4 regions of the Rahnella sp. ChDrAdgB13 genome follow, and region 4 is predicted to be linked to each of the others. Evidence: predicted binding sites of a transcription regulator. Region 4 holds the regulator's gene; each other region holds the start of a gene.
The links. Region 4 encodes PhoB, which activates phosphate uptake and scavenging genes when phosphate is short. Its sites were predicted from a motif close to CTGTCATAAAACTGNCNNAT; they were not measured.

Region 1: the regulator PhoB is predicted to act here: its motif matches at 4,051-4,070, upstream of glpT (glycerol-3-phosphate transporter).
Region 2: the regulator PhoB is predicted to act here: its motif matches at 4,575-4,594, upstream of uvrB (excinuclease ABC subunit UvrB).
Region 3: the regulator PhoB is predicted to act here: its motif matches at 4,316-4,335, upstream of pitA (inorganic phosphate transporter PitA).

The regions. Positions count from the first base shown of each region.
Region 1 is NZ_JAEMGT010000066.1:21,965-29,467, forward strand. Features, by position in the region: gene rhtB (homoserine/homoserine lactone efflux protein) at 1-519, opposite strand, end outside; gene pldB (lysophospholipase L2) at 641-1,633, shown strand; gene yigL (sugar/pyridoxal phosphate phosphatase YigL) at 1,682-2,491, shown strand; gene glpT (glycerol-3-phosphate transporter) at 2,568-3,920, opposite strand; gene J8X26_RS17105 (DcrB family lipoprotein) at 4,159-4,725, opposite strand; gene J8X26_RS17110 (7-cyano-7-deazaguanine/7-aminomethyl-7-deazaguanine transporter) at 4,850-5,521, opposite strand; gene tusA (sulfurtransferase TusA) at 5,743-6,003, shown strand; gene J8X26_RS17120 (zinc/cadmium/mercury/lead-transporting ATPase) at 6,021-7,503, opposite strand, start outside.
Region 2 is NZ_JAEMGT010000079.1:33,189-40,691, forward strand. Features, by position in the region: gene bioB (biotin synthase BioB) at 1-264, shown strand, start outside; gene bioF (8-amino-7-oxononanoate synthase) at 267-1,418, shown strand; gene bioC (malonyl-ACP O-methyltransferase BioC) at 1,402-2,193, shown strand; gene bioD (dethiobiotin synthase) at 2,320-3,009, shown strand; gene J8X26_RS19030 (ABC transporter ATP-binding protein) at 3,019-3,729, opposite strand; gene uvrB (excinuclease ABC subunit UvrB) at 4,874-6,880, shown strand; gene J8X26_RS19040 (VF530 family DNA-binding protein) at 6,933-7,301, shown strand; gene J8X26_RS19045 (isochorismatase family protein) at 7,342-7,503, shown strand, end outside.
Region 3 is NZ_JAEMGT010000004.1:6,053-13,555, reverse strand. Features, by position in the region: gene prlC (oligopeptidase A) at 1-697, shown strand, start outside; gene rsmJ (16S rRNA (guanine(1516)-N(2))-methyltransferase RsmJ) at 707-1,453, shown strand; gene uspA (universal stress protein UspA) at 1,516-1,956, opposite strand; gene uspB (universal stress protein UspB) at 2,294-2,629, shown strand; gene pitA (inorganic phosphate transporter PitA) at 2,739-4,244, opposite strand; gene J8X26_RS02330 (NAD(P)/FAD-dependent oxidoreductase) at 4,566-5,774, shown strand; gene J8X26_RS02325 (serine hydrolase) at 5,779-6,966, shown strand; gene J8X26_RS02320 (FKBP-type peptidyl-prolyl cis-trans isomerase N-terminal domain-containing protein) at 7,196-7,503, shown strand, end outside.
Region 4 is NZ_JAEMGT010000001.1:53,144-60,646, forward strand. Features, by position in the region: gene sbcC (exonuclease subunit SbcC) at 1-3,145, opposite strand, end outside; gene sbcD (exonuclease subunit SbcD) at 3,142-4,380, opposite strand; gene phoB (phosphate response regulator transcription factor PhoB) at 4,608-5,297, shown strand; gene phoR (phosphate regulon sensor histidine kinase PhoR) at 5,321-6,640, shown strand; gene J8X26_RS00295 (cobalamin-independent methionine synthase II family protein) at 6,897-7,503, shown strand, end outside.

The DNA.
Region 1 (7,503 bases), on a different contig from region 4:
AGCGATTCGGGTCGCCAGCGTCGCGTAACCGATCATCACAATGATATCGACGACCACGGTGGTGACGCCCAATACCACGTATTGTGCAGCCTGCGGCTGGTGCGGAATGATAAACTGCGGGAATAATGCGGCCAGGAACACAATGCTTTTTGGATTGGTCAGATTCACCAGAATGGCGCGTTTGAACAAACGGCGGCGCGGCATACTGCTGGCGAGTGCGTTCAGGTCAATCGCACCGGCAGAACGCCACTGGCAAATACCCAGCCAGATCAGGTACGCCGCGCCCAGCCATTTGAGAATTTCAAAGGCCATCAGCGAGGATGAAATCAGCGCCCCGAGTCCGATACCGACCAGCACGATGTGAATGGCCAGACCGAGTTGTAATCCGGCAATCGAGGCTACGGCACCACGATAGCCGTGGCTGATGCCCGTGCTCATGGTATTAATCGCACCGGAACCGGGTGATAAACTTAAAATAGAAGTGGTGAGCAGGTAGGTTAACCACCAGTCCAGTGTCATTGCGGGACTCCCTGAGTACGTTTTAGGTTGTTTTATGGCACAATACGCCATTGTCTATAATTGCGCTATAGCTCACAAATAACACTTTCCTCCTGCCTGTCTGACGACGTTGGATCATTGAATGCCTGTGAATTATGCGAAGTGGTTAACACGCGAGAAGGAGTTTGCAGCCTTTGCGACCGGGCCTTTGCTGGATTTCTGGCGAACGCGCGAAGAGGGTGAGTTTAGCGGCGTTGATGATGTGCCGATCCGCTACGTCCGCTTTTGTTCGCCTGAGCACGATAAAGTCATCGTGGTGTCACCGGGGCGTATCGAAAGCTACGTAAAATATCCTGAAGTAGCCTACGATTTATTCCATTGCGGCTACGATGTCATGATTGTCGATCACCGCGGTCAGGGGCGTTCCGGACGGATGCTTGACGATCCGCATTGCGGTCACGTGAAACACTTTGATGATTATGTCGAAGATTTTGACCGCTTTTATCAGCTGGAGATTGCGACGCGTCAGTATGCGAAAAAGTTCGCGCTGGCACACTCCATGGGTGGTGCGATTCTGGCGCTGTATCTGGCGAAAAATCCGCAGAATTTCGATGCCGCGGCGTTACTCGCGCCGATGACCGGTATCTATCTTCCGATGCCCGGCTGGGTTTCGCGCCGTATTCTTAACTGGGCGGAAAATCGTCCGGTTCGCCGTGACGGCTATGCGCTGGGTACCGGACACTGGCGGCCGCTGCCGTTTGTGGTCAACCAGCTGACGCACAGCCGCGCACGTTATCGCCGCAATCTGCGCTTTTATGCTGATTATCCGGAGTTGCAGGTCGGCGGACCGACCTATCACTGGGTGCGTGAAGGCATTGAGGCGGGGATGCATATCCTGAAAGAAGCCGAAAAAATCACCACGCCGGTTCTGTTATTGCAGGCGAGCGAAGACCGCGTAGTGGATAACCGGTCCCATCTTGCTTTTTGTCAGGCCATGGCCGTTGCGGGACATCCTTGTGAAGGGGAAAAACCGCTGGTCATTGAAGGCGCGCGCCATGAGATCCTGTTTGAACGGGACGACCTGAGGGCACAGGCGCTGGACGCTATCATGCGCTTTTTTGCGCGACAGCTTTAATCCGCGGTTCGCCGCGCACAACTCCATCAGAGGTTAGAACCTAACGCTATGTACCATGTTGTTGCTTCCGATTTAGATGGCACGCTGCTATCACCTGATCATACCCTGAGCCCGTTCGCCAAAGAGACGCTGAAACTGCTGACTCAGCGCGACGTGCATTTCGTGTTCGCCACCGGGCGTCACCATATCGACGTGGCGCAGATGCGCGATAATCTGGAAATCAGTGCGTACATGATCACCTCCAACGGTGCGCGTGTGCATAACACTGACGGCGATCTGATTTTCTCGCACAATCTGGATGAAGACATTGCCAGAGATCTGTTCGGCATCATGCATAACAACCCGGATATTCTGACCAACGTTTATCGCAACGATGACTGGTACATGAACCGGGACCGCGCCGATCAGGATGATTTCTTCCGTGAATCGGTTTTCAAATACAAACTGTATGAACCGGGTTTGCTGGAAACCGACGGCATCTGCAAAGTGTATTTCACCTGTGAAGATCACGAAAAACTGTTGCCGCTGGAAGAAGCCATCAACGCGCGCTGGGGCGACCGTGTCAACGTCAGCTTCTCATTGCCGGTATGTCTGGAAGTGATGGCGGGTGGCGTATCGAAAGGCCACGCGCTGGAATATGTTTCTAAGCTGATGGGCTATTCGCTGAAAGATTGCATCGCCTTTGGTGACGGTCTGAATGACCTCGAAATGCTGTCGATGGCCGGTAAAGGGTGCCTGATGAGTGGTTCATTGCCGCGTCTGAAAGCTGCCCTGCCGGATGCGGAAATTATCGGCTCCAACGCCGACGACGCCGTGCCGCATTACCTGCGCAAGATGTATCTTGCACAAGAAAGCTGATCTGCTGTAAATCCAGTGTCATAAAAACGAAAGCAGGGCGTTTGCCCTGCTTTGCTAATCTTATTACCCTGTTAAATCAGACGCGTCCGGCCAGCTGTGCTTTGTGTTTATTTTCACTCAGCATGGTCAGCAATAGCAGCACAACGGCCAGCACGCAACCGGCTATCATCACGATAAAACCGCCGTCCCAGCCAAAGTAGTCCACGGTATAACCGACAATCGCACTTGCGGCGACTGAACCGCCGAGATAACCAAACAGACCGGTAAAGCCTGCCGCCGTCCCCGCCGCTTTCTTCGGTGCCAGTTCCAGCGCATGTAAACCAATCAGCATGACCGGGCCATAAATCAGGAAGCCGATGGTGATCATACAAGCCATATCGATACCCGGATTACCGACCGGATTGAGCCAGTAAATCACGGTGGCGATTGTCACCAGCACCATAAAGAACACGCCGGTTGCGCCACGATTCCCTTTGAAGACTTTATCCGACATCCAGCCGCACAGCAGCGTGCCCGGTATACCGGCATATTCATACAGGAAATACGCCCACGAGGATTTATCCAGCGCAAAATGCTTCACTTCTTTCAGGTAAGTCGGTGACCAGTCCAGAATGCCGTAACGCAGCAGATAGACAAACACGTTAGCCAGGGCGATGTACCACAGCAATTTGTTCGGCAAGATGTACTGCATGAAAATCTGTTTCGCCGTCAGTTCCTGCTCGGAAGACTCTTTTACATAGTCCGGCGGATAATCGTTTTTGTATTCTTCAATCGGCGGCAGACCACAAGATTGTGGCGTATCGCGCATGGTCATGAAGGCGAATACCGCCAGCAGAATAGCGCCGAAAGCAGGCATATAAAGCGCCGCGTGCCAGTCGTTAAACCACGCCATACCAAGCAGGAACAGCAGCGGGGGAATACCACCGCCGACGTTATGCGCACAGTTCCATACAGACACCACACCGCCGCGTTCTTTCTGCGACCACCAGTGGACCATGGTGCGACCGCACGGCGGCCAGCCCATTCCCTGAAACCATCCGCACAGGAACAGCAGTACAAACATAATGGCGATGCTCGACGTTGCCCATGGCACGAAGCCCATAAACAACATCACCGCCGCGGCCAGAATCAGACCAGCAGGCAGGAAAACGCGCGGATTCGAGCGGTCAGAGACAGACCCCATAATAAATTTTGAGATGCCGTAGGCAATAGAAATCCCGGACAGCGCAAAGCCTAAATCACCCCGGGAAAAGCCCTGATCAATCAGATAAGGCATGGCCAGGGCGAAGTTTTTGCGCACCAGATAGTAGGCCGCATAACCGAAGAAAATCCCCATGAAGATTTGCCAGCGGAGACGGCGGTAAAGCGGATCGACGTGAGCCTCATCAACAGGAGCTTTGTGGGGCGCGGGTTTAAAGATACTGAGCATAAATGCCTCCGATGGCATAAATCAGGTCGGACTCATCGTGAGTCACGAACGAAATGGCGGAGCCAGTGTGTTCCAAAACGAACATCATTTTAGCTATTCGCGCACAAACGAACTGTGATTTATGACGGAATTGTTACATTTATATTACAGCGGAGGCGGATTTTGTGAGAACGAGTAACAGCATAAGACAAAAAAGGCGGAGCCTGAGCTCCGCCTGATATTTTCACAACATCTGAATTTACTGAATTTTCAACGTATTAATAATCGCTTCGGCATCGGTCTGTGCCTGTTGCTGATTATCTGCTGGTAGCGTGATTTGCATGGTCAGCAAATGGCTGTCGACTTTGCCCAGCACGATAGAGGAATACGCTTTCTGACCGGCAGAGGTGATGACGCTGTCGTACTGCTGCAACGTCTGGCCGTTCACCTGAATGGATTTATTGGTGACGACTTGCAGATTAGTATCACGCGCTTTTTGCTGATCCTGTAAACGACCCGCCAGAACGTCCAGTGACTCGGTGGTGTTATCACCCAGGATCACAATCACCGCTTTCTGACCGGTGCTGTCTGCGTAGACGTGCATATTGTTTGCCTGAGTGCCCAGCTTACCGCTCTGGTCGCTCATTCCCTGCGGCAGGGAGAAAGTGACTTTACCTTCCAGCAGGCTGACCGGCGTGGTCGCTGCCGTCGCTGCGGCCGCTGGCGCACCTTTATCTGCGGCAGGTGCATCGGTGGTTTTACCGTCACACGCAGCCAGACCGGCGATCAGTACTGCCATTCCCATCATTTTCGCGATATTACGCATCGGGCTTCCTTAAGTGGCCTGTCTATCAGGCTTACATGTTGACTTAACAGTCGTTATGGCAACCTATTCAGGCCACAAATGCAAGTCAGATTATGGCGCGATTTGTGTTTTACCAGAGCCCTGTTCAGTGTGCGCGGATAGCCGAATGCGGGTTATGTCCCTGTGCGGATAAACGCTTAAGCAGCATATTCAGCAGCATGCCGTACATCGGCAGGAAGAACACCAGGCAGATCAGCACTTTGAAGCTGTAATCCACCAGCGCGATTTCTACCCAGTGCGCCGCCATAAAGGCATCGGTACTTTTGTAGAACGCGATGAAGAAGAAGGACAACGTATCACTGATATTGCCGAGGAACATCGAGGCGACCGGCGCAATCCACCAGCGGCGGTTCTGGCGCAGGCGGTTAAACACGTGAACGTCGAGGATTTGTCCCAGCACGTAAGCCATAAAGCTGGCGGTCGCGATGCGGGCTACCATGATGTTCAGGCTACTGAGCGCTTCAACGCCCTGCCACTGTGCTTCAAAGAACAGCGCGGAAATCACGTAAGAGATTGCCAGTGCCGGGATCATGACGGAAAGGATAATCCGTCGTGCCAGCGGTGCGCCAAAGATTCGCACCGTGAGATCGGTAGCCAGGAAAATAAACGGAAAAGTGAACGCGCCCCAGGTGGTATGGAAACCAAAAATGGAGACAGGCAGCTGAACCAGATAGTTGCTGGACGTAATGATGGCAATGTGGAATAGAGAAAGCCATATCAGCGCGGAAAACCGCTGCTGAGCAGTAAAAGAGTACATAGATGTGACCTTTTTTTATAAAGAAATTGGGGTGAGGGAACCCAAACGTATTTTTACTTATGCACTGAGTCATCACGTGCGGCGCGCATATTACCTGTTTGCGCACCGTTTGCGCAACAGCTTCAATGGTTAATTTTAGCGCAATGCGCCTTGTTTGTTGCACCAGAAAACCAGCGGGTTAAACTGTCGCGCATTCACGTATGAAGATGTTGAGACACGAAATGAACGACCCCTTTATCAATCCCGACCATCAGCTTGATGCGCTGGGACTGCGTTGCCCGGAACCTGTAATGATGGTTCGCAAAACGGTGCGCACCATGAAAGACGGCGAAACGCTGCTTATCATCGCCGATGATCCGGCAACGACCCGCGATATTCCCGGTTTCTGCCGTTTTATGGAACACCGGCTTTTAGCGTCTGATACTGAAAACCTGCCGTACCGCTATTTGCTGTGCAAAGGTCTGGTGGAAAAACAGGGCTGATTGCTCAGCCCTGACGGTCAGTGTGATTTCTTGCGCAACAGCCGCAGGGCATTGGCGGTGACTAGCGCCGTGGCGCCGGAATCGGCCAGCACCGCCAGCCATAAACCGGTCAGCCCCATAATGGTGGTCACCAGAAATATCGCCTTCAGCCCCAGCGCAATCGTAATGTTCTGACGGATATTCGCCCGCGTTGCGCGTGACAAACTGATCATCTGCGCCAGCCCGCTCAGGCGGTTGTGCGTCAGCGCCGCGTCGGCGGTTTCCAGCGCAACGTCAGTGCCACTTCCCATCGCAATCCCTATCCTAGCGGCTTTCATGGCCGGCGCATCGTTAATGCCGTCGCCGACCATCGCCACCGGTTTAACTGCATTCAGCGCGGTGACCGCCGAGACTTTATCCGCTGGCAGCAGGCCTGCACGGAAATCAATGCCCAGCCGGTCGGCAATGTTTTTCGCTGCACGCGGATTGTCGCCGGTGAGCATTACCGCCGACACGCCGAGGGCTTTGAGCTTCTGCAAGGCTTCTGCGGCGTCATCACGCAGGCGGTCCTGCATTGCAATCAGGCCGATGGCGTTATCTTCCTGCAAAACAACCACCACGGTGTTCCCGGTGGATTCCCAGTCAGTAATTTGCGCAAGGGTTTCTGTTGTTAGCGTATTTTCTGCCACACTTTTTGGAGTCAGCACCTGAACTTTACGGCCAGAAACAATGCCCTCCACGCCTGTACCGGCCAGCGCACGGCGATCCTGCGCCGTAAGCGGTAAAGGATTACTGATTTTTGCACGGGCTAAAATCGCCTGCGCCAGCGGGTGATGCGAACCTTCTTCGACCGCCGAGGCCAGACTTAACACTTCGCCTTCACTGATACCGTTCAGGGTTACAACGTGGGTGACTTCTGGTTTCCCTTCGGTCAGCGTACCGGTTTTATCCAGCGCGACGGTCTGAATGAGTGCCAGCTGTTCCAGCGCTGCACCGCCTTTGATTAATGCGCCCTGGCGGGTCGCTGCGGCCAGCCCGGAGGTGATCGCCGCCGGCGTCGAAATCACCAGCGCACAAGGGCAGCCAATCAGCAGCAACGTCAGCCCGCGGTAAATCCAGGTTTCCCATGAAAGTCCCATCGCCAGCGGGGGAACGATAATCACCAGCAGCGCCATCAGCATAATGACCGGCGTGTAATAGCGGCTGAAAGTATCGAGGAAACGCTCGATAGGCGCACGGCGTTCGTCAGCTTCTTCAATCAGTTGCAGGATGCGGTCGATGGCGCTGTTGCCGGGCGCGGAAGCCACTTCAAGGCGCGCCAGACGGTCAACGCACAGGCTTCCCGCCGGGACTTTTTCGCCGGGCTGATGTTCAACAGGCACTGATTCGCCGGTTAATGCGCTTTCATCGAAACTGGCGTGGTCTTGTAAAATGGCGTCTGCGGGCAGGCGCGCGCCCGCCGCGATCTCAATGATATCGCCGGGGCGCAGGCTGCTGACCGGCACCGTTTCTGTTTTGTCA
Region 2 (7,503 bases), on a different contig from region 4:
GTCCGTCTTTCCGCCGGTCGCGAACAGATGAGCGAACAGACGCAGGCGATGTGCTTTATGGCCGGTGCCAACTCCATTTTCTACGGCTGCAAGCTGCTGACCACGCCTAACCCGGCGGAAGATAAAGATCTCATTCTGTTTGGCAAACTGGGGCTGAACCCGCAGGTGTTCGAAACAGAAATGGGCGATAACCAGCAACAGGCCGCGCTGGCAGAACAGCTGGTTCATGCCGATACCGCACAGTTCTACAACGCCGCCGTCTGACCATGAGCTGGCAAACGCGGATTAACGATGCCGTTGCCGCCCGCAAAGAAGCGGCGGCTTTTCGTGTGCGTCAGCCTAACAACGGTGGCAGCGCGCGGTTTCTGACACAGGGTGACAAACGGTATCTGAATTTTTCCGGTAACGATTATCTCGGCCTGAGTCAGGACGCGGACGTCATTGCCGCGTGGCAGAAGGGCGCTGAAAAATACGGCGTGGGCAGCGGCGGTTCCGGGCACGTCACCGGCTACAGCGTGGTGCACGCCGAATTCGAACAGCAGCTGGCGCAGTGGCAGGGCTATCCGCGCGCGCTGCTGTTTATCTCCGGCTTTGCGGCAAATCAGGCCATTCTTGCCGCGCTGATGCAGGGCGACGATCGCGTGCTGGCGGATAAACTCAGTCACGCTTCTTTGCTGGAAGCCGCCGCCCATGCGCCTTCGCAGCTGCGGCGCTTTCATCACAATCAGCCGGATTCCCTGCAACGCTTGCTGAAAAAACCGGTGGACGGTGAAACGCTGGTGGTGACCGAAGGGGTATTCAGCATGGACGGCGACGGTGCACCTCTGGCTGAACTGCATCGTCTGGCGCAATCGCACGATAGCTGGCTGATGGTGGATGACGCGCACGGCGTGGGTGTCCTGGGTGAAGAAGGGCGCGGCAGTTGCTGGCAGCAGGGTGTGCGGCCTGAGCTTCTGGTGGTCACATTCGGTAAAGCTTTCGGGTGCAGTGGCGCGGCGGTGTTGTGTGATGATGCCACCGCGGATTATCTGGTGCAGTTCGCGCGTCATCTTATTTACAGCACGGCGATGCCTGCGGCGCAGGTTTGCGCGTTACAGGCCGCGCTGGCACGAGTCCGGCAGGACGACGGCCTGCGTGATAAACTGGCGGCCAATATTGCCCGTTTCCGCGCCGGGGCTTCCGGATTGCCTTACCGGCTGACCGCTTCACAAACGGCAATCCAGCCGGTGATCGTAGGCGAAAATCAGCCTGCTTTAGATCTGGCGGCGACATTGCGCGAACGCGGGTTGTGGGTCAGTGCTATCCGTCCGCCGACGGTGCCTCCGGGCAGCGCGCGGCTGCGTCTTACGCTGACGGCGGCACACAGGCCGGAAGATATCGATTTTTTGCTGGAGTCCCTTCATGGGTGCAGTCACTGAATTAGTGAATAAACAAGCGGTGGCCGACGCGTTCAGTCGCGCCGCCGTCAGTTATGAAAACGCCGCACAATTGCAGCGTGATGTGGGTGAAACGTTGCTTTCGCTGGCAGAACCTTATCTGAAAAATGCTGGAAAAACGGTTGTCGACGCCGGTTGCGGGACGGGCTATTTCAGCCGTTACTGGCGCGCTCAGGGGAAAAACGTGATTGCGCTGGATCTCTCTGAAGGCATGCTGAGCCGTGCCCGCGAGCTGGATTCCGCCGATGAATACGTGCCGGGGGATATCGAGCGTTTACCGTTTGCTGATAACTCGGTTGATATCTGTTTCAGCAATCTGGCAGTGCAGTGGTGTAACGCGCTGCCGCGTGCGCTGGAAGAAATGCATCGCGTCACCCGCAACGGCGGATTGGTGATTTTCTCCACGCTGGCCGAAGGTTCGCTCAATGAGCTGGCCGCGGCGTGGATGAAAGTCGATGGCCGCCGTCACGTGAATCAGTTCCTGACGCCCGACAAAATCGCCGAAGCCTGCGCGCCGTATCGCCATGAAGTGACCTTCAGCGATCACGTCGCCGAATTCCCGGACGTGATGTCGCTGATGCGTTCGCTCAAAGGCATTGGCGCGACGCACATCAAAAATGGCCGCCTCGGCGGACTGGGCGGGCGCGAGCGTCTGCAATTGCTGGAAAAACATTACGTCCGCCGCGACGGCATTTTGCCGCTCAACTACCGGCTGGTCTACGGCATTTTGCAGGTGGAAGAACTTATCCCACGTTAACAAAGCTCCTCCCGGGTTTGAAACAGGCGCGGTCTGCTCCCTCTCCTTCGAAGGGGGAGGAGCAAAATCCGATGTCATTGCGGGAAGGGAGCCAGAACCAACACCAGGCTTTTATTAAAATAAATCATGAAACAAAAATACTTTATTACCGGCACCGATACCGAAGTCGGAAAAACCGTTGCCACAACCGCATTTTTGCAGGCGGCAGCGCGCGCCGGACACCAAACCGCCGGATACAAACCGGTGGCATCAGGCAGTGAAATGACGGCAGAAGGGCCGCGCAACAGCGACGCGCTGGCGCTTCAGGCTTACAGCACCGTCGGACTGCGTTATGACGAAGTGAATCCGTGTACGTTTATCGAGCCGACGTCGCCGCATATCGTCAGCGAGCTGGAAAAGCGCCCGATTGATCCGCAGGTGTTATCCGCCGGATTGCGCCATCTCGAACCGCTGGCTGACTGGGTGGTGGTGGAAGGGGCAGGTGGCTGGTACACGCCGCTGACCGCAGATTACACGTTTGCGGACTGGGTGATTGCCGAGCAACTGCCGGTGGTGTTGGTGGTGGGAATGCGGCTGGGCTGCATCAATCACGCCGTGCTGACGGCGCAGGCCATCGCGCAAAGTGGGTTGCATCTTGCGGGCTGGATTGCCAATGATGTGCAGGAAACGGGGAAGCATCATCCGGCATACATGGAGACGCTCACGCGTATGTTGCCTGCGCCACTGCTGGGCGAGATCCCGTTCCTGATCGCCGGTCTGGACGTAAATCTGGGGCAATATCTGGATCTCGAACGTCTGCTTTCTTGTGGTGAATGAAGCGCGACGTCAGACCGTCAGATAATTTTTGATTAACGTCTCGTCAAGCTGTGCCAGCGTGCCTTGCGCTACGTTGCGCCCGCCGTCCACCAGACAAAACCGGTCAGCAACGCTGCGGATGAACGGCAATTTATGCCCGACCAGAAGCAGCGTCAGACCAAGGTCACGGTTCAGGCGGTGAATGATGTTACCCATATTCGCCGCCATTGATGCGCTGGTGTGTTCGGTCGGTTCGTCGAGGATCAGAAGTTCAGGCTCCTGAACCAGCGCGCGGCTGATCGCCAGTTGCTGCTGCTGGCTCTCATCGAGCTCTCCCGCTTTACGCATTCCCATTTCCTTAAGCGTCGGAAACAGGTCGTAGACCTCTTCAGGCACGCGACGCGTCTTATTCCGGCTGGCCATCATGGCAATTTGCAGGTTTTCATCGACACTCATCTGCGAAAAAATCTGCCGGCCCTGTGGCACATAACCGATACCGATTTGCGCACGGCTTTCCACTGGCAGATTTAACAAACTCTGAGGCTCTTCGTCGCGCGACTGCCAGGAGATCGCCCCGCTTTTCACCGGAAGATGGCCCATAATGCAGTTCACCAGCGTGGTTTTCCCCACGCCATTTCGGCCGATCAGACACGTACATTGACCGCGGTACAGTTCGAGATTGATATCCCACAGAATATGTTTTTGCCCATAATACTGATTAACTGATTTTACACTTAACATCAGACCTCCCTCCCGCACGGAGCATTCCGCTGAACTTCGCTTTGACCGCCACTGTCACATTTCTGACATTTATGTTCCGCTGTTAACGCCGTAACACAGAATTAAATCCCGTTGATTACCGGCCAACCTCTCAGCATCAATTACAGATAAACAGCCATTAACCAGTGATAAATGGGGTTAACCGCTTTTTCCTTGCACTAAAAATGACTTTGCTTAGCAAAAAACAGGGTAATCATCAGATTTCACTTTCAGGTGAAAAAAGCGGTTCCGGCTACAGGAAACGCTTCCTACAGTGACACTGCAACTCTCAGGCCAAGTTTGTAAAAGTGCCGGGGAAAAGAGAAGTTACAGGGGTGTTAACAGCGGGGCGCACGGCGATTTAGGATTATTCATTAGTGTTGCTCAGGTTTTAACAGAACCGGTCAGACGCGGGAAAAGGGCAACTGCACTTTGCCAGTGCCGCTCTCTCTGATTTTGGTGCAAACGTAAGGGGAGTAAGAAGCAAAAAAATCCTGATGAGATGCACTTTTGGATTTTGCAAGAAACATCCGACCAGAAATCTAGGCAAAATAGGCATAAATAAAGTCTGAAAAAAGGGAAAAAATAACTAAAAAAGATGCTGATCCCCCCTCCGGCGTCTGAAGTGCACTTTTTGCCAACTCCCGCAGCACGGGGCGTGCTGAGAGTTATCCACTATTCCTGTGGATAACCATGTGCATGAGAGTAAGAAAAGATGCTACAGACGAGTCGGGGCGCGGGTTGTGCTCACTTTGCCCGTATTCGCAGCTTTTTGATGATGTTGTTTATAATCAGTGAGTTAGTTAAAAGCAATATGCCCGTAATTCGTTCGTCATAGTTGTGTCAGAATTCGTCAACCTGTGGTCAGAAAGTTAACGGATGAAAAATTTTGGGGATAATTGTCACCTGATGGTGAGAATTCTTTTTCGTAATAACCTAAAAAAGTGCAGATGAAGCAACCTGTTAAATCACCGGTGATTTTTATCGATTGGAGGCTGGTTTTATATACAGTACTATAGGGCGGTAAAATCAAGGCTGGCAAAATTCGCGGAGTCTTTCATACTGTTTTTCCGTGAGCGCCTTTCGTACGGCCTTATGCGTTTTCATTTCAGCCAGGTAGCCCGTCATGAGTAAAGAGTTCAAACTGCATTCCGAATTTAAGCCATCAGGCGATCAGCCTGAGGCAATACGCCGTCTGGAAGAAGGGCTGGAGAACGGTCTGGCGCACCAGACGTTACTCGGCGTTACCGGTTCCGGTAAAACCTTCACCGTCGCGAACGTGATTGCTGACCTGAACCGGCCGACGATGGTTCTCGCGCCCAATAAAACCCTCGCGGCCCAGCTATATGGCGAAATGAAAGAGTTCTTCCCGGAGAACGCCGTCGAATATTTTGTTTCTTACTACGATTATTATCAGCCAGAAGCGTATGTCCCGAGTTCAGACACGTTTATCGAAAAAGATTCCTCGGTGAACGAACACATCGAGCAGATGCGACTTTCCGCGACCAAAGCGCTGCTTGAGCGCCGCGACGTCATCGTGGTGGCATCCGTTTCGGCGATCTACGGTCTGGGCGACCCGGATCTGTATCTGAAAATGATGCTCCATCTGACCAAGGGGATGATTATCGATCAGCGCGCGATCGTGCGCCGTCTGGCCGAGCTGCAATATGCCCGCAATGATCAGGTTTTCCAGCGCAGTACTTTCCGCGTCCGTGGCGAAGTGATCGACGTCTTCCCGGCGGAATCGGACGATCTGGCGCTGCGCATCGAGCTTTTCGATCAGGAAGTCGAGCGGCTTTCCCTTTTCGATCCGCTGACCGGTCAGGTGCAGCACGAAGTTCCGCGTTTCACCATTTACCCGAAAACGCACTACGTCACCCCGCGTGAACGTATTTTGCAGGCGATGGAAGAGATCAAAGTCGATCTGGCCGATCGCCGCAAGGTGTTGCTGGATAACAACAAACTGCTCGAAGAACAGCGTCTCAGCCAGCGTACGCAGTTTGATCTCGAAATGATGAATGAGCTGGGTTATTGCTCGGGTATCGAAAACTATTCGCGCTACCTTTCAGGGCGCGGGCCGGGCGAGCCGCCGCCGACACTGTTTGACTACCTGCCTGCCGACGGTTTGCTGATAGTCGATGAATCCCACGTCACCATTCCGCAAATCGGCGGGATGTATAAAGGCGACCGCTCGCGTAAAGAAACGCTGGTGGAATACGGTTTCCGCCTGCCATCGGCGCTGGATAACCGCCCGATGCGTTTTGAAGAATTTGAAGCACTGGCGCCGCAGACGATTTATGTTTCCGCCACGCCAGGCGCTTACGAGCTGGATAAATCCGGCGGCGATGTCGTGGATCAGGTGGTGCGTCCGACCGGCTTGCTGGATCCGATTATTGAAGTGCGCCCGGTGACCACGCAGGTTGACGATCTGCTGTCTGAAATCCGCAAACGCGTTGCCATCAATGAGCGTGTGCTGGTCACCACGCTGACCAAACGCATGGCCGAGGATTTGACCGAGTATCTGGAAGAACACGGCGAGAAGGTGCGTTACCTGCACTCTGATATCGATACTGTCGAGCGCGTGGAGATCATTCGCGATTTGCGTCTCGGTGAATTCGATGTGCTGGTGGGCATCAACTTGCTGAGGGAAGGGCTGGATATGCCGGAAGTTTCTCTGGTGGCAATCCTTGATGCCGACAAGGAGGGTTTCCTGCGTTCTGAACGTTCGCTTATCCAGACCATTGGTCGTGCGGCGCGTAACCTCAACGGTAAAGCCATTCTTTACGGCGACAGAATCACGAATTCAATGGCCAAAGCTATCGGTGAAACGGAGCGTCGTCGTGCGAAACAGGAAGCTTACAACCTGGAAAACGGCATTACGCCGATGGGCCTGAACAAGAAGATTTCCGACATCCTGCAACTGGGCCAGCCGAAGACCAAAAAGAACAAAGACAAGCGCGATGCCGAAGCGGCGCAAACCTACAAATCGCTTACGCCTAAAGCGCTGGAACAGCGCATTAAAGAGCTGGAAAGCAAAATGTATGCGCACGCCCAGAATCTGGAATTCGAAGAAGCGGCCAATACACGTGACGAACTCCACGCCCTGCGTGAACAGTTTATTGCTCTTTCGTAAGGGAAAAATGATAAAGTGCGCGGCCTGAAAATTGATAAGGAAAAGCGAGCCAATGACTGATACACCACAAAATCCCGGTGCGGCGAAAGATCCGTTGCACGGTGTCACGCTGGAAAAACTGCTGACAACGCTGGTGGATAATTTTGGCTGGCCCGCACTGGCCTCGCAGGTCAATATTAACTGCTTCAAAAGCGATCCGAGCATCAAGTCCAGTCTGAAATTTCTGCGCTGCACGCCCTGGGCGCGTAAGGAAGTAGAAACGCTGTATCTGGATTTTATCGAAGGCCATTTGCGCCCTGATATGACGCGCAGCAAACGTCGCACGCCGCTCTCCGCTGAAAAGCCGCAAAAGCCTAAAGTCAGTACCGTGAAACCTGCCGCCGACAGCCCGTGGAATAATCATCCGCTGGTGAAAAAGTAAATCATTTGCATTTCATTGTGTTTATTTGAGGGAAAGAGTCGTGTCAGAGCAACATGTTCTTATTGTGGTGGATATGCAAAACGGCGTTTTCGCTTCCCCGCGTTATGACCGCAGCGGACGGGCTGAGCGTATTAATCAGCTGATTGACCGGGCAGGGCGCGTCATCTTCATTCAGCACGCTGAAGGTGAAATGACCGAAGGC
Region 3 (7,503 bases), on a different contig from region 4:
CGGCCCGGTCGGCAATAAACCGGCGCTGTTTACGCACAACGAAGTTACCACGCTGTTCCACGAATTCGGCCACGGTTTGCATCATATGCTGACCCGCATCGACACGCCAGGCGTTGCCGGGATTGCCGGTGTGCCGTGGGATGCCGTCGAACTGCCAAGCCAGTTTATGGAAAACTGGTGCTGGGAGCCGGACGCGCTGGCGTTCATCTCCGGGCATTTCGAAACCGGCGAACCGCTGCCGAAAGAGATGCTGGATAAAATGCTGGCCGCGAAAAACTATCAGGCGGCGCTGTTTATTCTGCGTCAGCTGGAATTCGGTCTGTTCGATTTCCGCATGCACGCGGAATATGACCCGGCAAAAGGCGCGCAAATCCTGCAAACCCTGGCAGAAATCAAGAAGCAGGTTGCGGTTGTGCCGTCACCAAGCTGGGGACGCTTCCCGCACGCCTTCAGCCATATCTTTGCAGGCGGTTATGCGGCGGGTTACTACAGCTATCTGTGGGCAGAAGTGCTGTCTGCTGATGCCTATTCCCGCTTCGAAGAAGAAGGGATTTTCAACCGCGAAACCGGGCAGTCGTTCCTGGATAATATTCTGTCGCGCGGCGGTTCCGAAGAGCCGATGGAGTTGTTCAAACGCTTCCGCGGGCGTGAGCCGCAACTGGATGCTATGCTGCGCCATTACGGTATCAAAGGATAATTTCTGCCTGTGAGTGTGTGTTTACTCTGTGAAGAAGGCGCCGATGAAGGCGCCTTATCTGTTCTGGCGCAGCGCTGGAATCTGACGTCCGACCCGGATGCCGTGATGGCGCTGGTGCTGACGCCTGAGCGTCTGGAATTACGCAAACGCGACGAGCCAAAACTCGGTGCCATTTTTGTCGATTTCGCCGGCGGCACGATGGCGCATCGTCGTAAATTTGGCGGCGGACGCGGTGAGGCGGTGGCAAAAGCGGTCGGCATCAAAGGCAGTTATCTGCCGGATGTCGTCGATGCCACCGCAGGTCTGGGCCGCGACGCGTTTGTGCTGGCCTCTCTGGGCTGCAAAGTGCGGATGCTGGAACGCAATCCGGTGGTGGCGGCTTTGCTCGACGACGGGCTGGCGCGTGGCTATCGTGATGCGGAAATCGGCCCGTGGCTGCGTGAACGCATGACGTTGCTGCATGCTTCAAGCCTGACTGCGCTCTCTGAGCTTTCGCCAAAACCGGAAGTGGTGTATCTCGACCCGATGTATCCGCACAAACAGAAAAGTGCGCTGGTGAAGAAAGAGATGCGCGTGTTTCAGGGGCTGGTTGGCCCGGACGAAGATGCCGATGGCCTGCTGGAACCTGCGCGCAGGTTAGCGACCAAAAGGATTGTAGTGAAACGCCCTGACTATGCGCCACCGATGGCGGACATCGCCGCGCAGGCTGCGGTTGTCACGAAAAGCCACCGGTTTGATATTTATACGCCGCTGTAAATTCCCATAAAAAAAGAGGTGCCACTGGCACCTCTTTCTCATCAACGCGCAGACGTCGCGTCTTACGCTTCTTCTTCCTCGTCACGCAATGGCACGATCAGCATGTCGATATGGACGGTGTTGATCAGCTGGCGTGCGGAGGACATCAGCTTGCTCCAGAAATCCTGGTGGTGGCCGCACAGCACTAAATCCACGCCGTATTTGTTGATGGCATCGACCAGCACCTGGGCTAAATCACCGCTGCCGCTCAGGGTTTCTGAAATCGGGTAACCGGCGTTTTGCGAAAGCTCGTTCAGCGCGTGGTGCGTTTCTTCGGAAATACGTTTCTGCATGTCGCCCAGGTTCACGTCAATCAGGCCGGTGTAGAGGTCTGAATAGTTCACATCAACGTGGATCAGGGACACCTTGGCGTTATACGGACGCGCCATGGAAACCGCTTTCTCGACTAAAACTTTGCTCTCAGGTGAGAGGTCAACAGCAATCAATATGTGTTTGTAAGCCATAAGAAAACTCCTTCCATAAGTCAGTTAAAAGCTATATCAGCATCATGCGAATGTCATGACGTCAGTATAGCGCCAAAATGGTGAGACAAATCAAGCATACAGATCCCATTTCCTAATCTGACAATCTATAGATACAAATAATATGAACACTTACAGATTCGTTTCCTACACTCAATAATGCAGGCTTCTCCTGCTTTAGCATTCTTCTGTGATAAGAAAAGAGGGCGGGCGAACGTTGCCCGGGGGTGTGAAATCGCGGAAAGGCAGGGCGAAACGTCGGGTGTGCGGCAGATTTTGAGCGGCATTGCGCGGTGTCAGTTCGCCTTGAGGGGGAATCATGATCAGTCCCGTTGCGCTGTTTTGGGCTTTATGTTTTGTGTGTGTGGTGAATATGCTGCGTTATTACTCGTCTTTGCGCGCGTTGCTGGTGGTGCTGCGGGGCTGTGATCCGTTGCTGTATCAGTACGTGGACGGCGGGGGATTCTTTACTTCCCACGGCCAGCCCGGCAAGCAGATAAGACTGGTTCGCTATATTTATGCTCAGCGCTATGTTGAACATCACGACCCTGAGTTTATCCGCCGGTGTGAAAGAGTACGCGGCCAGTTTGTCCTGACGACATGTCTGGTTGGACTGATTCTTATCAGTATGATGGCCATGTTGATCTGGTACTGACACGTCTAAAATCGTTGCGAGGAAAGTGTGAAAAAGGGAATAAAAAAAGGCGACCGGTTCTGAGAACAAGGCCGCCTTTTTTACATCCGTGCCTGAGCACGCAGGTTTATCAGATAAGCTTCAGCGCAATCCAGTACAACACGCCGGAAAGAACAATCGACACGGGCAGGGTTAAAATCCACGCCATAGCGATGTTTTTCACGGTTTTAGACTGAACACCGCCGCCATCCACAATCATGGTACCTGCAACCGCAGAGGACAACACGTGCGTGGTGGAAACCGGCATACCGGTGTAACTGGCCACACCGATAGACACCGCTGCCGTCATCTGCGCAGACAGGCCCTGAGCGTAGGTCATGCCTTTCTTACCAATCTTCTCACCGATGGTGGTCGCAACGCGCTTCCAGCCAATCATGGTACCCAGCGCCAGCGCCAGCGCGACCGCGATGATGATCCAAATCGGGGCATATTCGACAGTTTGCAGAATGTCGGTTTTCAGCTCGCCGAGGAAGCGTTTATCCGCCGCGGAAGTTTCCGGCAGTTTAGCGACTTTATCGGCAGTATCAGAAACACACATTAGCAGGCGGCGCATGTGGCTGCGTTCTTCCGGTGCCAGATCGCTGTAAGACTGAAGATTAGTCAGCAGTGTCTGCGCACGGCCAATCGCATCAAGTGCGTGGCTGCTGTCGCAATGGAACACTTTTGTCTCATCGGCTGGTGCGATATTGACGTCCGGTGCAGGCACCAGAGGCGTCTGCGCCACAACGTGTGGCACCGCATCAACATGCTGCGAATAATACTGGCCGAGGTGCGTCACGGCGTCGCGGGTACGGGCAATGTCGTAACCGGTCGCGCTCATGTTCACCACGAAACCTGCCGGAGCCACGCCAATCAACACCAGCATGATCAGGCCGATACCTTTCTGACCATCGTTCGCACCGTGAGAGAAACTCACGCCGATTGCGGACAGAATAAGGCCAATACGGGTCCAGAATGGCGGCTTCTTCTTGCCGTCTTTCTTTTCACGTTCTGCTGGCGTCAGGTGGATACGGGCGTGTTTTTTATTCCCGCTCCAGTAGCGACGCAGCAGGAAAATCATGGTTCCCGCCATAATCATCCCGACCAGCGGTGAGACGATCAGTGAGGCGAAAATGCCAATCATTTTCGGGATGTTTAACGCATCAACCACTGACGTGTGGGTCATCAGCGCGTTAGTCAAACCCACGCCGATAATAGCGCCAATGAGGGTATGGGAGCTGGACGCCGGCAGACCAAAATACCAGGTGCCGAGGTTCCAGATGATCGCCGCCAGTAACATAGAGAACACCATGGCAAGGCCATGCGCGGAACCTACATTCAGCAACAAATCGGTTGGAAGTAAATGGACGATGGCATAGGCCACGCTCAAACCACCGAGCAGGACGCCAAAGAAGTTAAATACCCCTGCCATCACGACCGCTAATTGCGAACGCATTGCCCGGGTGTATATGACGGTTGCTACTGCGTTGGCCGTATCATGGAAACCGTTAATGGCTTCATAGAACAGAACAAACAGTAACGCGAGAATCAATAACGAACCGGTATGAATATCCAACCCGGCAAATAGATGCAGCATAATTGTTACGCCAGTTAGTGGTCATGAACGCCGCGCATTATCTGCGAGAACAGGGGGACGGGAAAAGGAAAATATGACATTTTTTTGACTAAAAACAGTTCAATATTTGGCTTTGTTTCAATTTATTTTTTATATATCAAAATCTTATTCCTCGTTTAGGCGCTGAAACATTTACTTACGACGTTCAGAAAACCACCTCTCCGGCTGGTTTAAGGGGCGTCTGTCCCTTACAATCCGCGTCGCAATGCGGCTAAAGCCCATTGGCACAGGGGGAAGCCCTGTCTAAAACGTAGCTGAAATTTCCGGTAAGAGAGGCCAAAAGTGGAACAGGTTGATGTGGTAGTCATTGGTGCGGGTGCGGCAGGCATGTTCTGTGCAGCGCAGGCCGGACAGGGTGGCTGCCGGGTTCTGCTGCTGGATAATGGCAAAAAAACCGGACGAAAAATTCTGATGTCGGGCGGCGGTCGCTGCAACTTCACCAATCTGTATGCCGAACCGGCTGCCTATCTTTCAGAAAACCCGCATTTCTGTAAATCCGCGCTGGCGCGTTACACCCAGTGGGATTTCATCGATCTGGTCAACCGCTACAACATCGCCTGGCACGAGAAAACGCTCGGCCAGCTTTTTTGCGATGATTCAGCGACACAAATTGTGGCGTTGCTGGATAAAGAATGTGAACGGGGGAATGTCGATGTGCGTCTGCGCAGCGAGATTTCAGACGTTCAGAAAACCGAAGATGGCTTTATTATCAAAGTGAATGGCTCAACTGTAAGTACTCACTCACTTGTGGTTGCCAGCGGCGGACTTTCCATGCTGGGGCTGGGCGCGTCGCCTTTCGGTTATCGTCTGGCCGAACAGTTTGGCCTGAAAGTGTTACCGACCCGCGCCGGTCTGGTGCCGTTTACGCTGCACAAGCCGCTGCTCGAGCATTTACAGACGCTTTCCGGCGTCTCCGTGCCCGCTGTGCTGACCGCGGAGGATGGCACAGTGTTCCGCGAAAGCATTCTGTTTACGCATCGCGGGATGTCCGGCCCGGCGGTTCTGCAACTTTCCAGCTTCTGGCAGCCTGGCGAGTTTGTGAGCGTTAACTTACTGCCTGATGTCGATCTGGCGGCGTTTCTCAATGCACAGCGGCAGGAACACCCGAACCAGAGCCTGAAAAATACGCTGGCGATGCAACTGCCTAAACGTCTGGTGGAATGTCTGCAAACGCTCGGGCAACTGCCGGACGTCACGCTGAAACAGCTGAACGTGCCGCAACAGGCCGAACTGGTTGAGCAATTGCAAAACTGGCAGGTTCAGCCGAACGGCACCGAAGGTTACCGCACGGCGGAAGTTACGCTAGGCGGCGTCGATACGCGCGAACTTTCCTCCAAAACCATGGCCGCGGCAAAAGTGCCGGGTCTGTATTTTATCGGCGAAGTCGTGGATGTGACCGGCTGGCTGGGCGGATACAATTTCCAGTGGGCGTGGAGCTCCGCCTGGGCGTGCGCGCAGGACCTGATTTCCCGACCGAAGGGCGCGAAATAGCCACATGACAGGGGGATTTCACCGTTTCTTCATTTTGTCCCCCCTGTTTCTGACATCCTGCGGGACGTTATCTGACATGCAGGTGAAAGAGCATCCCGATGCCGTGCGGGCGCTGGCCTGTTCGGGCGATCTCGATGAGATGGTTAATGGCGTTGTCCGCCAGTATCAGAAAAAAGAGAAAGCGGCTGGCCTTGCGATAGGCATTATCAGAAACAACGGCGAGGCCAGAACCTGGGGCTACGGCTACACTAATTCCACCCACAGCTACAGAATCGACGGGGAAACCCTGTTCGCGCTGGGTTCTGTGAGTAAAGGCGTGACCGGCGAAGTGGTGGCCGGGCTGGTCAATAAAGGCCAGTTGCGCTGGGACGATAAACTTTCCGATTTGCTGCCGAAAAATATCCCGCTGAGCGAGGATGCGAAAAACATCACGCTGTTGCAGCTGGCGACACACACGTCCGGTCTGCCGCGACAAAACATGAATAAAGACATGCTGGAGAGTTTTCTCCGCTATCTCTACACCGGCGACAATTTCTATCACGAGCTGGACAGCGATTCCGTCGTCAACGATCTGTCAGGGTTTACAAAGCCGGAGAAGCGCGAGCCGCAGTATTCCAATTTAGGCTACGCGCTGTTGGGGTATATTCTCAAACTGAAAACCGGCGAAGACATCCAGCAACTGTCTTATGATTTTATTTTCCGCTCGCTGAAGATGGATAACACCAGTTTTTATGCGACGCGCCTGAAAGACTATCCTTACCGCGCCATCGGGCATGCGGGCGATCAGCCGAAATTTATCCCGCGCGGCGAAGTGGTGCCTGACTGGCATTTCTCCAATAACATGGTGGCCGCCGCCAGCCTGTACAGCAATGTGGACGACCTGCTTAAGTACCTGCGTGCTCACATAGATGGCTCAAAAAATGGTGATCTCAACATGGCGATCAGCGACACGGAAAAAGTATATTTCCAGCGAGCTATCGAGGCGGCCAATATCGCGTGGGTGACGGATCACATCAGCCATCAGACGATTACGTATCAGGTCGGCTATATCGGCGGTTATTCCAGTTATATTGGTTTTGATAAAAAACATCAGAATGCCGTGGTGGTATTACAAAACACCTTTAACTGGAGCAATTATATTGGTCATGATCTTTTGCTGAGAATGGCGATGGCCGATGATTATCGCGGGTAATGCCATTGATATTGTTTTCGTGAATGTGCGCGTGCTGAATAATCTGACTGATTTATGTAAATAAAAATTTTTACACATTAGAATTCAGAAGGGGGGATTGTTTCATAACAGTTTTATAGTTTCTTTCCGACAGTCTTGCGCCGAATCAGATATTTCTTTTCCGAAAATAATATAACCTGCCTGAAAATTATCACGCCCTGCGGGGACTCTCTTTTCGCAAAGGACTGTTATGTTCTCCCTGACTCGTAAAAAAAACGCATGCCTTGCCGGCTTACTGATGTTGTCCGGCGCAGCCGTTGCCGCTGATCCCGCACCGGTTGTCACTACGGAACCTGCCGTGACGTCGGCACCTGAAAAACCGGCTGCTGTTGCTGCCGCCGAAGCTGCTCCGGCAGCGCCTGAGAAACCGGCACCGTTTGTTGCCACTGAACCTGCTCCGGCAGCGCCTGAAAAACCGGCACCTGTTATTGCCACTGAACCTGTTCCGGTAGCATCTGAAAAATCCGCCCCCGCTGTTACCGAAATTCCGGCTCCGCT
Region 4 (7,503 bases):
TCACGCCAATGGTTTTACCGGAGGCGTTCAGGCTGTCGAGGGCGTCCAGCGCGGTGTCCAGCGTGTCGGCGTCGAGCGTACCGAAACCTTCGTCGAGGAACAGCGAATCGATGCGGGTTTTATCGCTCACCAGATCTGACAACGCCAGCGCCAGCGCCAGACTGACCAGGAAGCTCTCGCCGCCGGATAACGTGCGGGTATCACGCACGGCGTCTGCCTGCCACGTATCGACAACCTGCAACTCCAGCGCGTCGCTGGTTTTACGCTGCAACAGATAACGGCCATGCAGTTTTTCCAGCTGGCGGTTCGCCAGATACACCAGATGATCCAGCGTCAGCCCCTGCGCGAACTTACGGAATTTCGCGCCATCGCTGGAGCCAATCATCTGATTGAGATATCCCCAGTCATCACAGGTCAGCTGCGCTTGCGCAATCTGCGCGATTAACTGCTGCTGGCTGCCGCTGCGTTCCTTGTCGAATTTAAGCTGATTACTCACTTCGCCGGTGCGCTGTTGCAGCGCTTTCAGGCTTTGTGACAGCGATTCCTGCTCGGCCATCAGCGCCGTGAGATCGCTTTCGTATTCACTCAGATGCGCAGGGCGTGCGAGCCGCTGTTTCTCCAGTGTCTCTTTCGCGTCGCTTAACAGCGCCTGAGCCTGTACCCGCTGTTTCTGCAACTGGTCTTTACGCTGAAGGAGTTGCTGGCGTAATGCGTCGTCGAGCATCGCGAGTTTCACTGCGTCTTCATCCGAAAACTCGCTGTGGGCCAGCGCCTGTTGCCAGTCTGTTTGTGCCTGATGCAGACGGGCCGCGGTCTGCTGATGTTGCAGTTGCGTGCTGGCGAGCTGACCGGCCAGTTTGTCGCGAAGTTCCTGCGCCCGGTGAAGGGCAGTCTCGGCTTCGCTGACCGCTTTCTCGGCGGCCTGTTGTTGCTGATGTAAGTGCTCGCGAACCTGCGTAACCTGACGGGCGCCGAAGAGTTCTGTGCGCTGCGCCGTCAGTTCCTTCAGCGTTTTCTCGCCATCCGCATACTGGGTTTGCAGGCGTTCAAGCTGTTCCAGAGACTTCGTCAGGTTTTGCTGCGTCAGCGTAAAACGCTCTGCCAGCAATGCACTTTGCTGCTGGACTTTTTGTTGTTCGCCGGCGGCTTCGCTGAGGGCGTCTTTCGCCTGTTGCAGCGCACGGGCCAGCTGTTCATGCTGGCGGAGGGTTTCCTGTGTTTGCTGTTCTTCCTGATCGCATGACGCCAGCCATTGCTGAATGTCCGCCGCATCATTCAGGGTGAACGTCAGACCATGCGGAGCGCTGATTTTCTTCCAGTTTTCGAGATGCGCGTTCAGTTGCTGCTGGTCGTGCTCAAGCTGCGTTTGCAGGCGCAATTGGTGTTCTTTCAGGCTTTTAATTTTCGCGGCCAGTTCGATTCCGCTGGCTTTCGCTGCATCAAATTCCAGCTGCATTTTCTCAACACGCTGCGCCGTTTCAGACGGTTTGATCTCCTGATAACTTTCAATCGCCGGATGCGAGGTGGAACCGCACAGCGGGCAGGGTAGGCCGCTTTGCAGATTCGCGCGTTCTGCCGTCAGGCTGACGATCAGTTCCTCGCTTTTCAGCCGCGCTTTGACATCATTCAGATGCTCGAGCTGTTTCTGGCATTGCAGACGGATTTTGCCAAGGCGTTCTTCTTCTTCCGCGATTGCCGTCTGATTCTGCGCAAAATCCTGATGCTGCTGACGGACACGTGAGTCGAGCTGAGGGAAAATCTGTGCGAGTGAGAACAGCTGCTGGCGTACCGGACGCAGTTGCGCCAGTTCAGATTGCCGCTTCTGCAACGCCGTCAGCGGCTGCTGTTTTTCCAGTTCAACCTGACGCTGTTGCTGAGTCTCAAGCGCGGCGGTCAGCGTGGTGTGTTTCGCCTGATGCTGCTGACTCTGTACCTCCAGTTTCTGCCGTTCTTCGGTGATTTTCGCCAGCGTCGCGTTATGCTCACTGGCCTGTTTCTGTACTTCACTGACGGCCTGCTGCGTGTCAGTCAGTGATTTGTGCCACCGGGCAATTTCGCTATCCAGCGGCAGAACTTTTTCGTCCATCAGCGTCTGTAGCTGGCGCTGCTCTCCGGCCTGTTTCTGGCGAGCGGTTTTCGCCTGTTCCAGCGCCAAAGCCAGCGGTGTCATCTGTGCGGCCTGTTGTTGCTGTTGCTGAACCAGTTGCGTGAGCGCCTGCTGTAACTCCTGTGTTTCTTTCTCACAGCGCAACCGGTCGCTGAGCAGCGGACGCAGCTTTTCAGCCGGTTCACTGCGCGCGAGTTGTTGCAACTGCGGCGCTGCGGCGAGGTTTTCCTGCTCTGCCGCCGTCAGCTGCTGCTGAGATTGCTGATATTTTTGCTGCACCTGTTGCCATTGTTGCAGCCAGTTCAGATCCTGCTGGCGCTGAAGCGCCTGCTGGCTGAGGATAATTTCCTGCGCGTTCAGCGCGGCAAGTTCCGTTTCAAACGCCTGACGCTGCTCTTCGCTGAGCAACTCGATACCTGCCATACGCTGATACAAACCGTCGAGCTGATTTTTGGCTTCTTTATGTTGTTCAAACACGCGCTCAGAAAGCCGCCCGTAGATTTCGGTGCCGGTGAGTTCTTCCAGCAATTCCGCGCGGTCGTTGGCATCGGCATTCAGGAACGCGGCGAACTGGCCTTGTGAAAGCATCATTGATTTGGTGAAACGGCCAAAATCCAGCCCGGTCAGCTCGGCGATGGCATCAAGTTTATCGCGCACTTTGTCGGCCAGAATTTTTCCATCGGCCAGCAGTGCCAGTTCCACTTTCGGCGCCTGTAAATTGCCGTCCGGCGAGTTTTTGGCCCGGCGCTGGCTCCAGAACGCGCGGTAGCCAATGCCTTTGACCTCAAACTCGACTTCCGCCAGCGATTCGGCGGTGTGGCGGGTCATCAGTTCATTCTGACTCGGCGTGACGTTCAGACGCGGTGTCTGGTGATAAAGCGCCAGACAAATGGCGTCGAGCAGGGTGGTTTTCCCCGCGCCGGTCGGGCCGGTGATGGCAAATAAACCGTTGCTGGCAAACGGCTCAGCGGTGAAATCAATTTTCCATTCGCCTTCCAGCGAATTCAGGTTTTTTAAACGCAGACTGAGAATTTTCATTGTGCGGCATCCTCTGCGGACTCGCCGCTGGTAACCTGACTGACAACCTGTTCGAACAGCGTGCGCATCCTTGCCTGACGCGGTTCGTCGGGGGCGGTTTCCTGCGCCAGCCGCCGCTCGAACACTTCGCTGACACTCAGTTCGCTGAGCGTTTCTTTTTCCTGTTGTTCGATGCTGCTGATGCGCTGTTCTTTACTGCGGCGCAGCAGAACGACTTCCACCGGCAAATCTGCGGTCAGCGTCTGAATACGCCGCTGGATATCACTGAGATAATCCTGCGTGGCGACTTCGATATCCAGCCAGACCGGCTTTTGCATATCGCCGCCTGCAAACTGCGCCAGCTGTTTTTCGATTTCAGCCAGCGAACCTTTGATGATCTGCATGGGCTGGAAAACCGGGATTTCCAGCGTGTCGATGGCGTTAAGCGTTGCGCCGTCGAAATCGAGTAAGTACACACTTTTGGCTTTGCTCAGTTCGTCAAAACTCAGGGCAATCGGCGAGCCGCTGTAACGGATATGTTCGGTTTTTGCGACGCACTGGGCGCGGTGAATATGCCCGAGCGCCACGTAATCTACCGGCGGAAATGCCTGGGCCGGGAAGGCGTCGAGCGTGCCTATATAGATGTCGCGCACGGAGTCAGACGTGCTGACGCCGACGGTGGTCAGATGGCCGGTAGCAATAACCGGCAGCGGCATACCCAGTTCGTCGCGTTTGGCCTGCGCGGCCTGCCACAGGGTGTCGTAATGTCCGGCGATGGCTTCCTGTAATGCCAGCTGTTTGTCGCTGCCGGATTGTCCGGCCTGACTGGCGAGCAAATCGCGCGGACGTAAAAACGGGATAGCACAAAGCACCGCGCCCGGTTTCCCGTCACGCTGGTTTAACACTAAAATCTGTTCAGAGAGGTCTTCACCGACGGTGGCAATCACCCGCGTATTCAGGCACGAAAGCAGTTCGCGGGATTCATTGAGGGTGGCGACGGAATCGTGATTCCCGGCCAGCACCACCAGCTGACAGCCGGTTTGTTGTAATTCCACCACGAAGCGGTTGTACAACTCGCGGGCGTAACTGGGCGGCGAACCGGTATCAAAGATGTCCCCGGCGACAATGACGGCGTCCACCTGATGCTGCTGCACCTGACCGGTCAGCCAGCGCAAAAATGCCTGATGTTCAGCGGCGCGGCTTTTGGTAAAAAAGTACTGGCCGAGGTGCCAGTCGGAGGTGTGGATCAGGCGCATGAGACTCCCGTGTGAACCCTGTATGACGACAATGGTGCAAAGTATAAACGTCGTCGGGGGAACCTGTCCCCGATAAATCAGACCAATTTCAGCAGGATGGCGGGAATTTATCTGTCATATTTGCCTTAAATGAACCATCATTTTCATTCATAAATCTGTCACAAAACTGACGCATAATGGCGCCCGCAATCAAATAAAAGATCGCTAACCTATTGGCAGGACCTACGATGGCTAGACGTATATTGGTGGTTGAAGACGAAGCTCCAATCCGTGAAATGGTGTGTTTTGTACTGGAACAGAATGGATATCAGGCAGTAGAAGCTGAAGATTTTGATTCAGCGATTGGTCAGTTAGTGGAACCTTACCCAGAACTGATCCTGCTCGACTGGATGCTACCCGGCGGTTCCGGTATTCAGTTTATTAAGCACCTTAAACGTGAAGCGCTGACCCGCGAAATTCCGGTGATGATGCTGACCGCTCGCGGTGAAGAAGAAGATCGGGTGCGCGGCCTGGAAGTCGGTGCCGATGATTACATCACTAAACCGTTTTCACCAAAAGAACTGGTTGCCCGTATTAAAGCGGTGATGCGCCGGATTTCGCCAATGGCGGTCGAAGAAGTGATCGACATGCAGGGGCTCAGTCTGGATCCGTCGTCTCACCGGGTGATGGCCAACGAGCAGGCGCTCGATATGGGGCCGACCGAATTTAAGTTGTTACACTTCTTTATGACCCATTCCGAACGCGTTTACAGCAGAGAACAGTTGCTCAATAACGTGTGGGGCACTAACGTTTATGTGGAAGATCGCACGGTAGACGTGCATATTCGTCGTTTGCGTAAAGCGCTGGAAACCAGTGGACATGACAGAATGATCCAGACTGTTCGTGGTACCGGATATCGTTTCTCAACGCGTTATTGAGTCCCCCACAGCGGAGAACCTGTGTGTTAGAACGTTTGTCATGGAAACGTCTGGCCGGCGAATTTTTTCTATTTTGTCTGCCAGCCCTGATCCTCGGAATTTTCGTCGGCCATTTCGGCTGGCTCCTCTTTGCGTCGCTGGTCGCGGCGCTGGGCTGGAATTATTACAATCAGCTTAAACTCTCTCACTGGCTGTGGCTTGACCGCAGCATCACCCCGCCGAACGGGCGCTGGAGCTGGGAACCGCTGTTTTACGGGCTGAACCAGATGCAGATGCGCAACCGGCGACGTCGTCGTGAATTAGGTCAGTTGATCAAACGTTTCCGCAGCGGTGCCGAATCGCTGCCGGATGCGGTGGTTCTGGCGACGGAAGAAGGCAATATCTTCTGGTGTAACGGACTGGCGCAGGATCTGCTTGGTTTCCGCTGGCCGGAAGATAACGGCCAGCATATTTTTAACCTGCTGCGTTATCCGGAATTCCGCACCTGGATCCAGACCCGTGACTTCAGCCGTGCCCTGAATCTGCAACTCAATAATGAACATTACGTCGAGTTTCGCGTGATGCCGTATTCCGAGGGGCAGCTTCTGATGGTGGCGCGTGACGTCACGCAAATGCGTCAGCTCGAAGGCGCGCGACGTAACTTCTTTGCCAACGTCAGCCATGAACTTCGCACGCCGCTCACTGTGTTGCAGGGGTATCTGGAAATGATGGAAGACGCCAAGCTGGAAGAGCCGTTCCGCACCAAAGCGCTGGATACGATGCAGGAGCAGACGAGGCGCATGGACGGGCTGGTGAAGCAACTTCTGACCCTGTCGAAAATCGAAGCATCCGCCAATATCGATATGCACGAGAAGGTCGATATTCCGGTGATGCTCAGCATGCTTGAGCGGGAAGTGCAGACGTTAAGCGGCGGGAAACATGAAGTGGTGTTTCGGGTAAACGAAAAGCTGAAAGTCTTTGGCAATGAAGATCAGCTGCGCAGTGCAGTGTCGAATCTGGTGTATAACGCCGTGAATCACACCCCGCCGGGCACGCGGATTGAAGTCAGCTGGCAGCAAATTCAACATGGCGCGCAGTTTCAGATAAGTGACAACGGGCCGGGCATTGCGCCGCAGCACTTACCGCGTCTGACCGAACGTTTTTACCGTGTGGATAAGGCGCGCTCACGCCAGACCGGCGGCAGCGGACTGGGGCTCGCCATCGTAAAACATGCGCTCAGCCACCATAATTCGAAACTCGAAGTCCTCAGCGAAGTCGGCGTCGGCACGCGGTTTATGTTCACGCTGGCACCAAAATTGATTGTTCCTCAGGGGTCAGACTCCCCGGTCACCGTAAAACCTTAATTTCAGCAATTTACGTGAAGTCTGTTATCAGCCGATAGCAGGCTTTTTCATTTCTATTTATGGCGCGATTCTGCCTGATGATCATGAATTTATTTCACGTCCCATGAAAATTCCTCTGTTGTGAGTGAACAGGCTGCATGACAGTATGGCCTTAAAGCCGTTTAGACATCCAGATGTCTATAAGTAACGCAACGTAATTATTTACTTTGTAAATCATTCGCATTCCGCCAGGGGCGTGATGCCATAAGGAGTTTTCATGCAACGTACTACCCCTCCGTTCCGCGCTGACGTCGTTGGCAGTTTCCTGCGTCCGGCCGCGATCAAAGAAGCCCGCAAACAGTTTCAGGCCGGTGAAATTAATGCAGTACAGCTGCGCTCGGTGGAAGACACTGAAATCCGCCGTGTGGTGGATTTGCAGCGTGAAGCCGGTCTGCAGGTGGTGACGGATGGCGAGTTCCGCCGTGCGTGGTGGCACTTTGACTTCTTCGAAGGCCTGGAAGGGGTGGAAGGTTATGATGCGGTTCAGGGGATCCAGTTCAACGGCGTACAGACGAAAGCGCGCAGTATCAAAGTGGTGAGCAAACTCGGTTTTGGTTCGCACCCGATGCTGGAAGATTTCCGTTTCCTGAAAAGTATCAGCGGAACGGCTGTGCCGAAAATGACTATTCCCAGCCCGAGCGTGATGCATTTTCGCGGTGGCCGAAATGCTATCAGCAAAGACGTTTATCCTGATCTGAAAGACTATTTTGACGATCTGGCACAGGTTTACCGGGACGCGATCAAAGCCTTTTACGATGCCGGCTGTCGTTATCTGCAACTCGACGATACCGTCTGGGCGTATCTGTGTTCTGAAGATCAGAAGA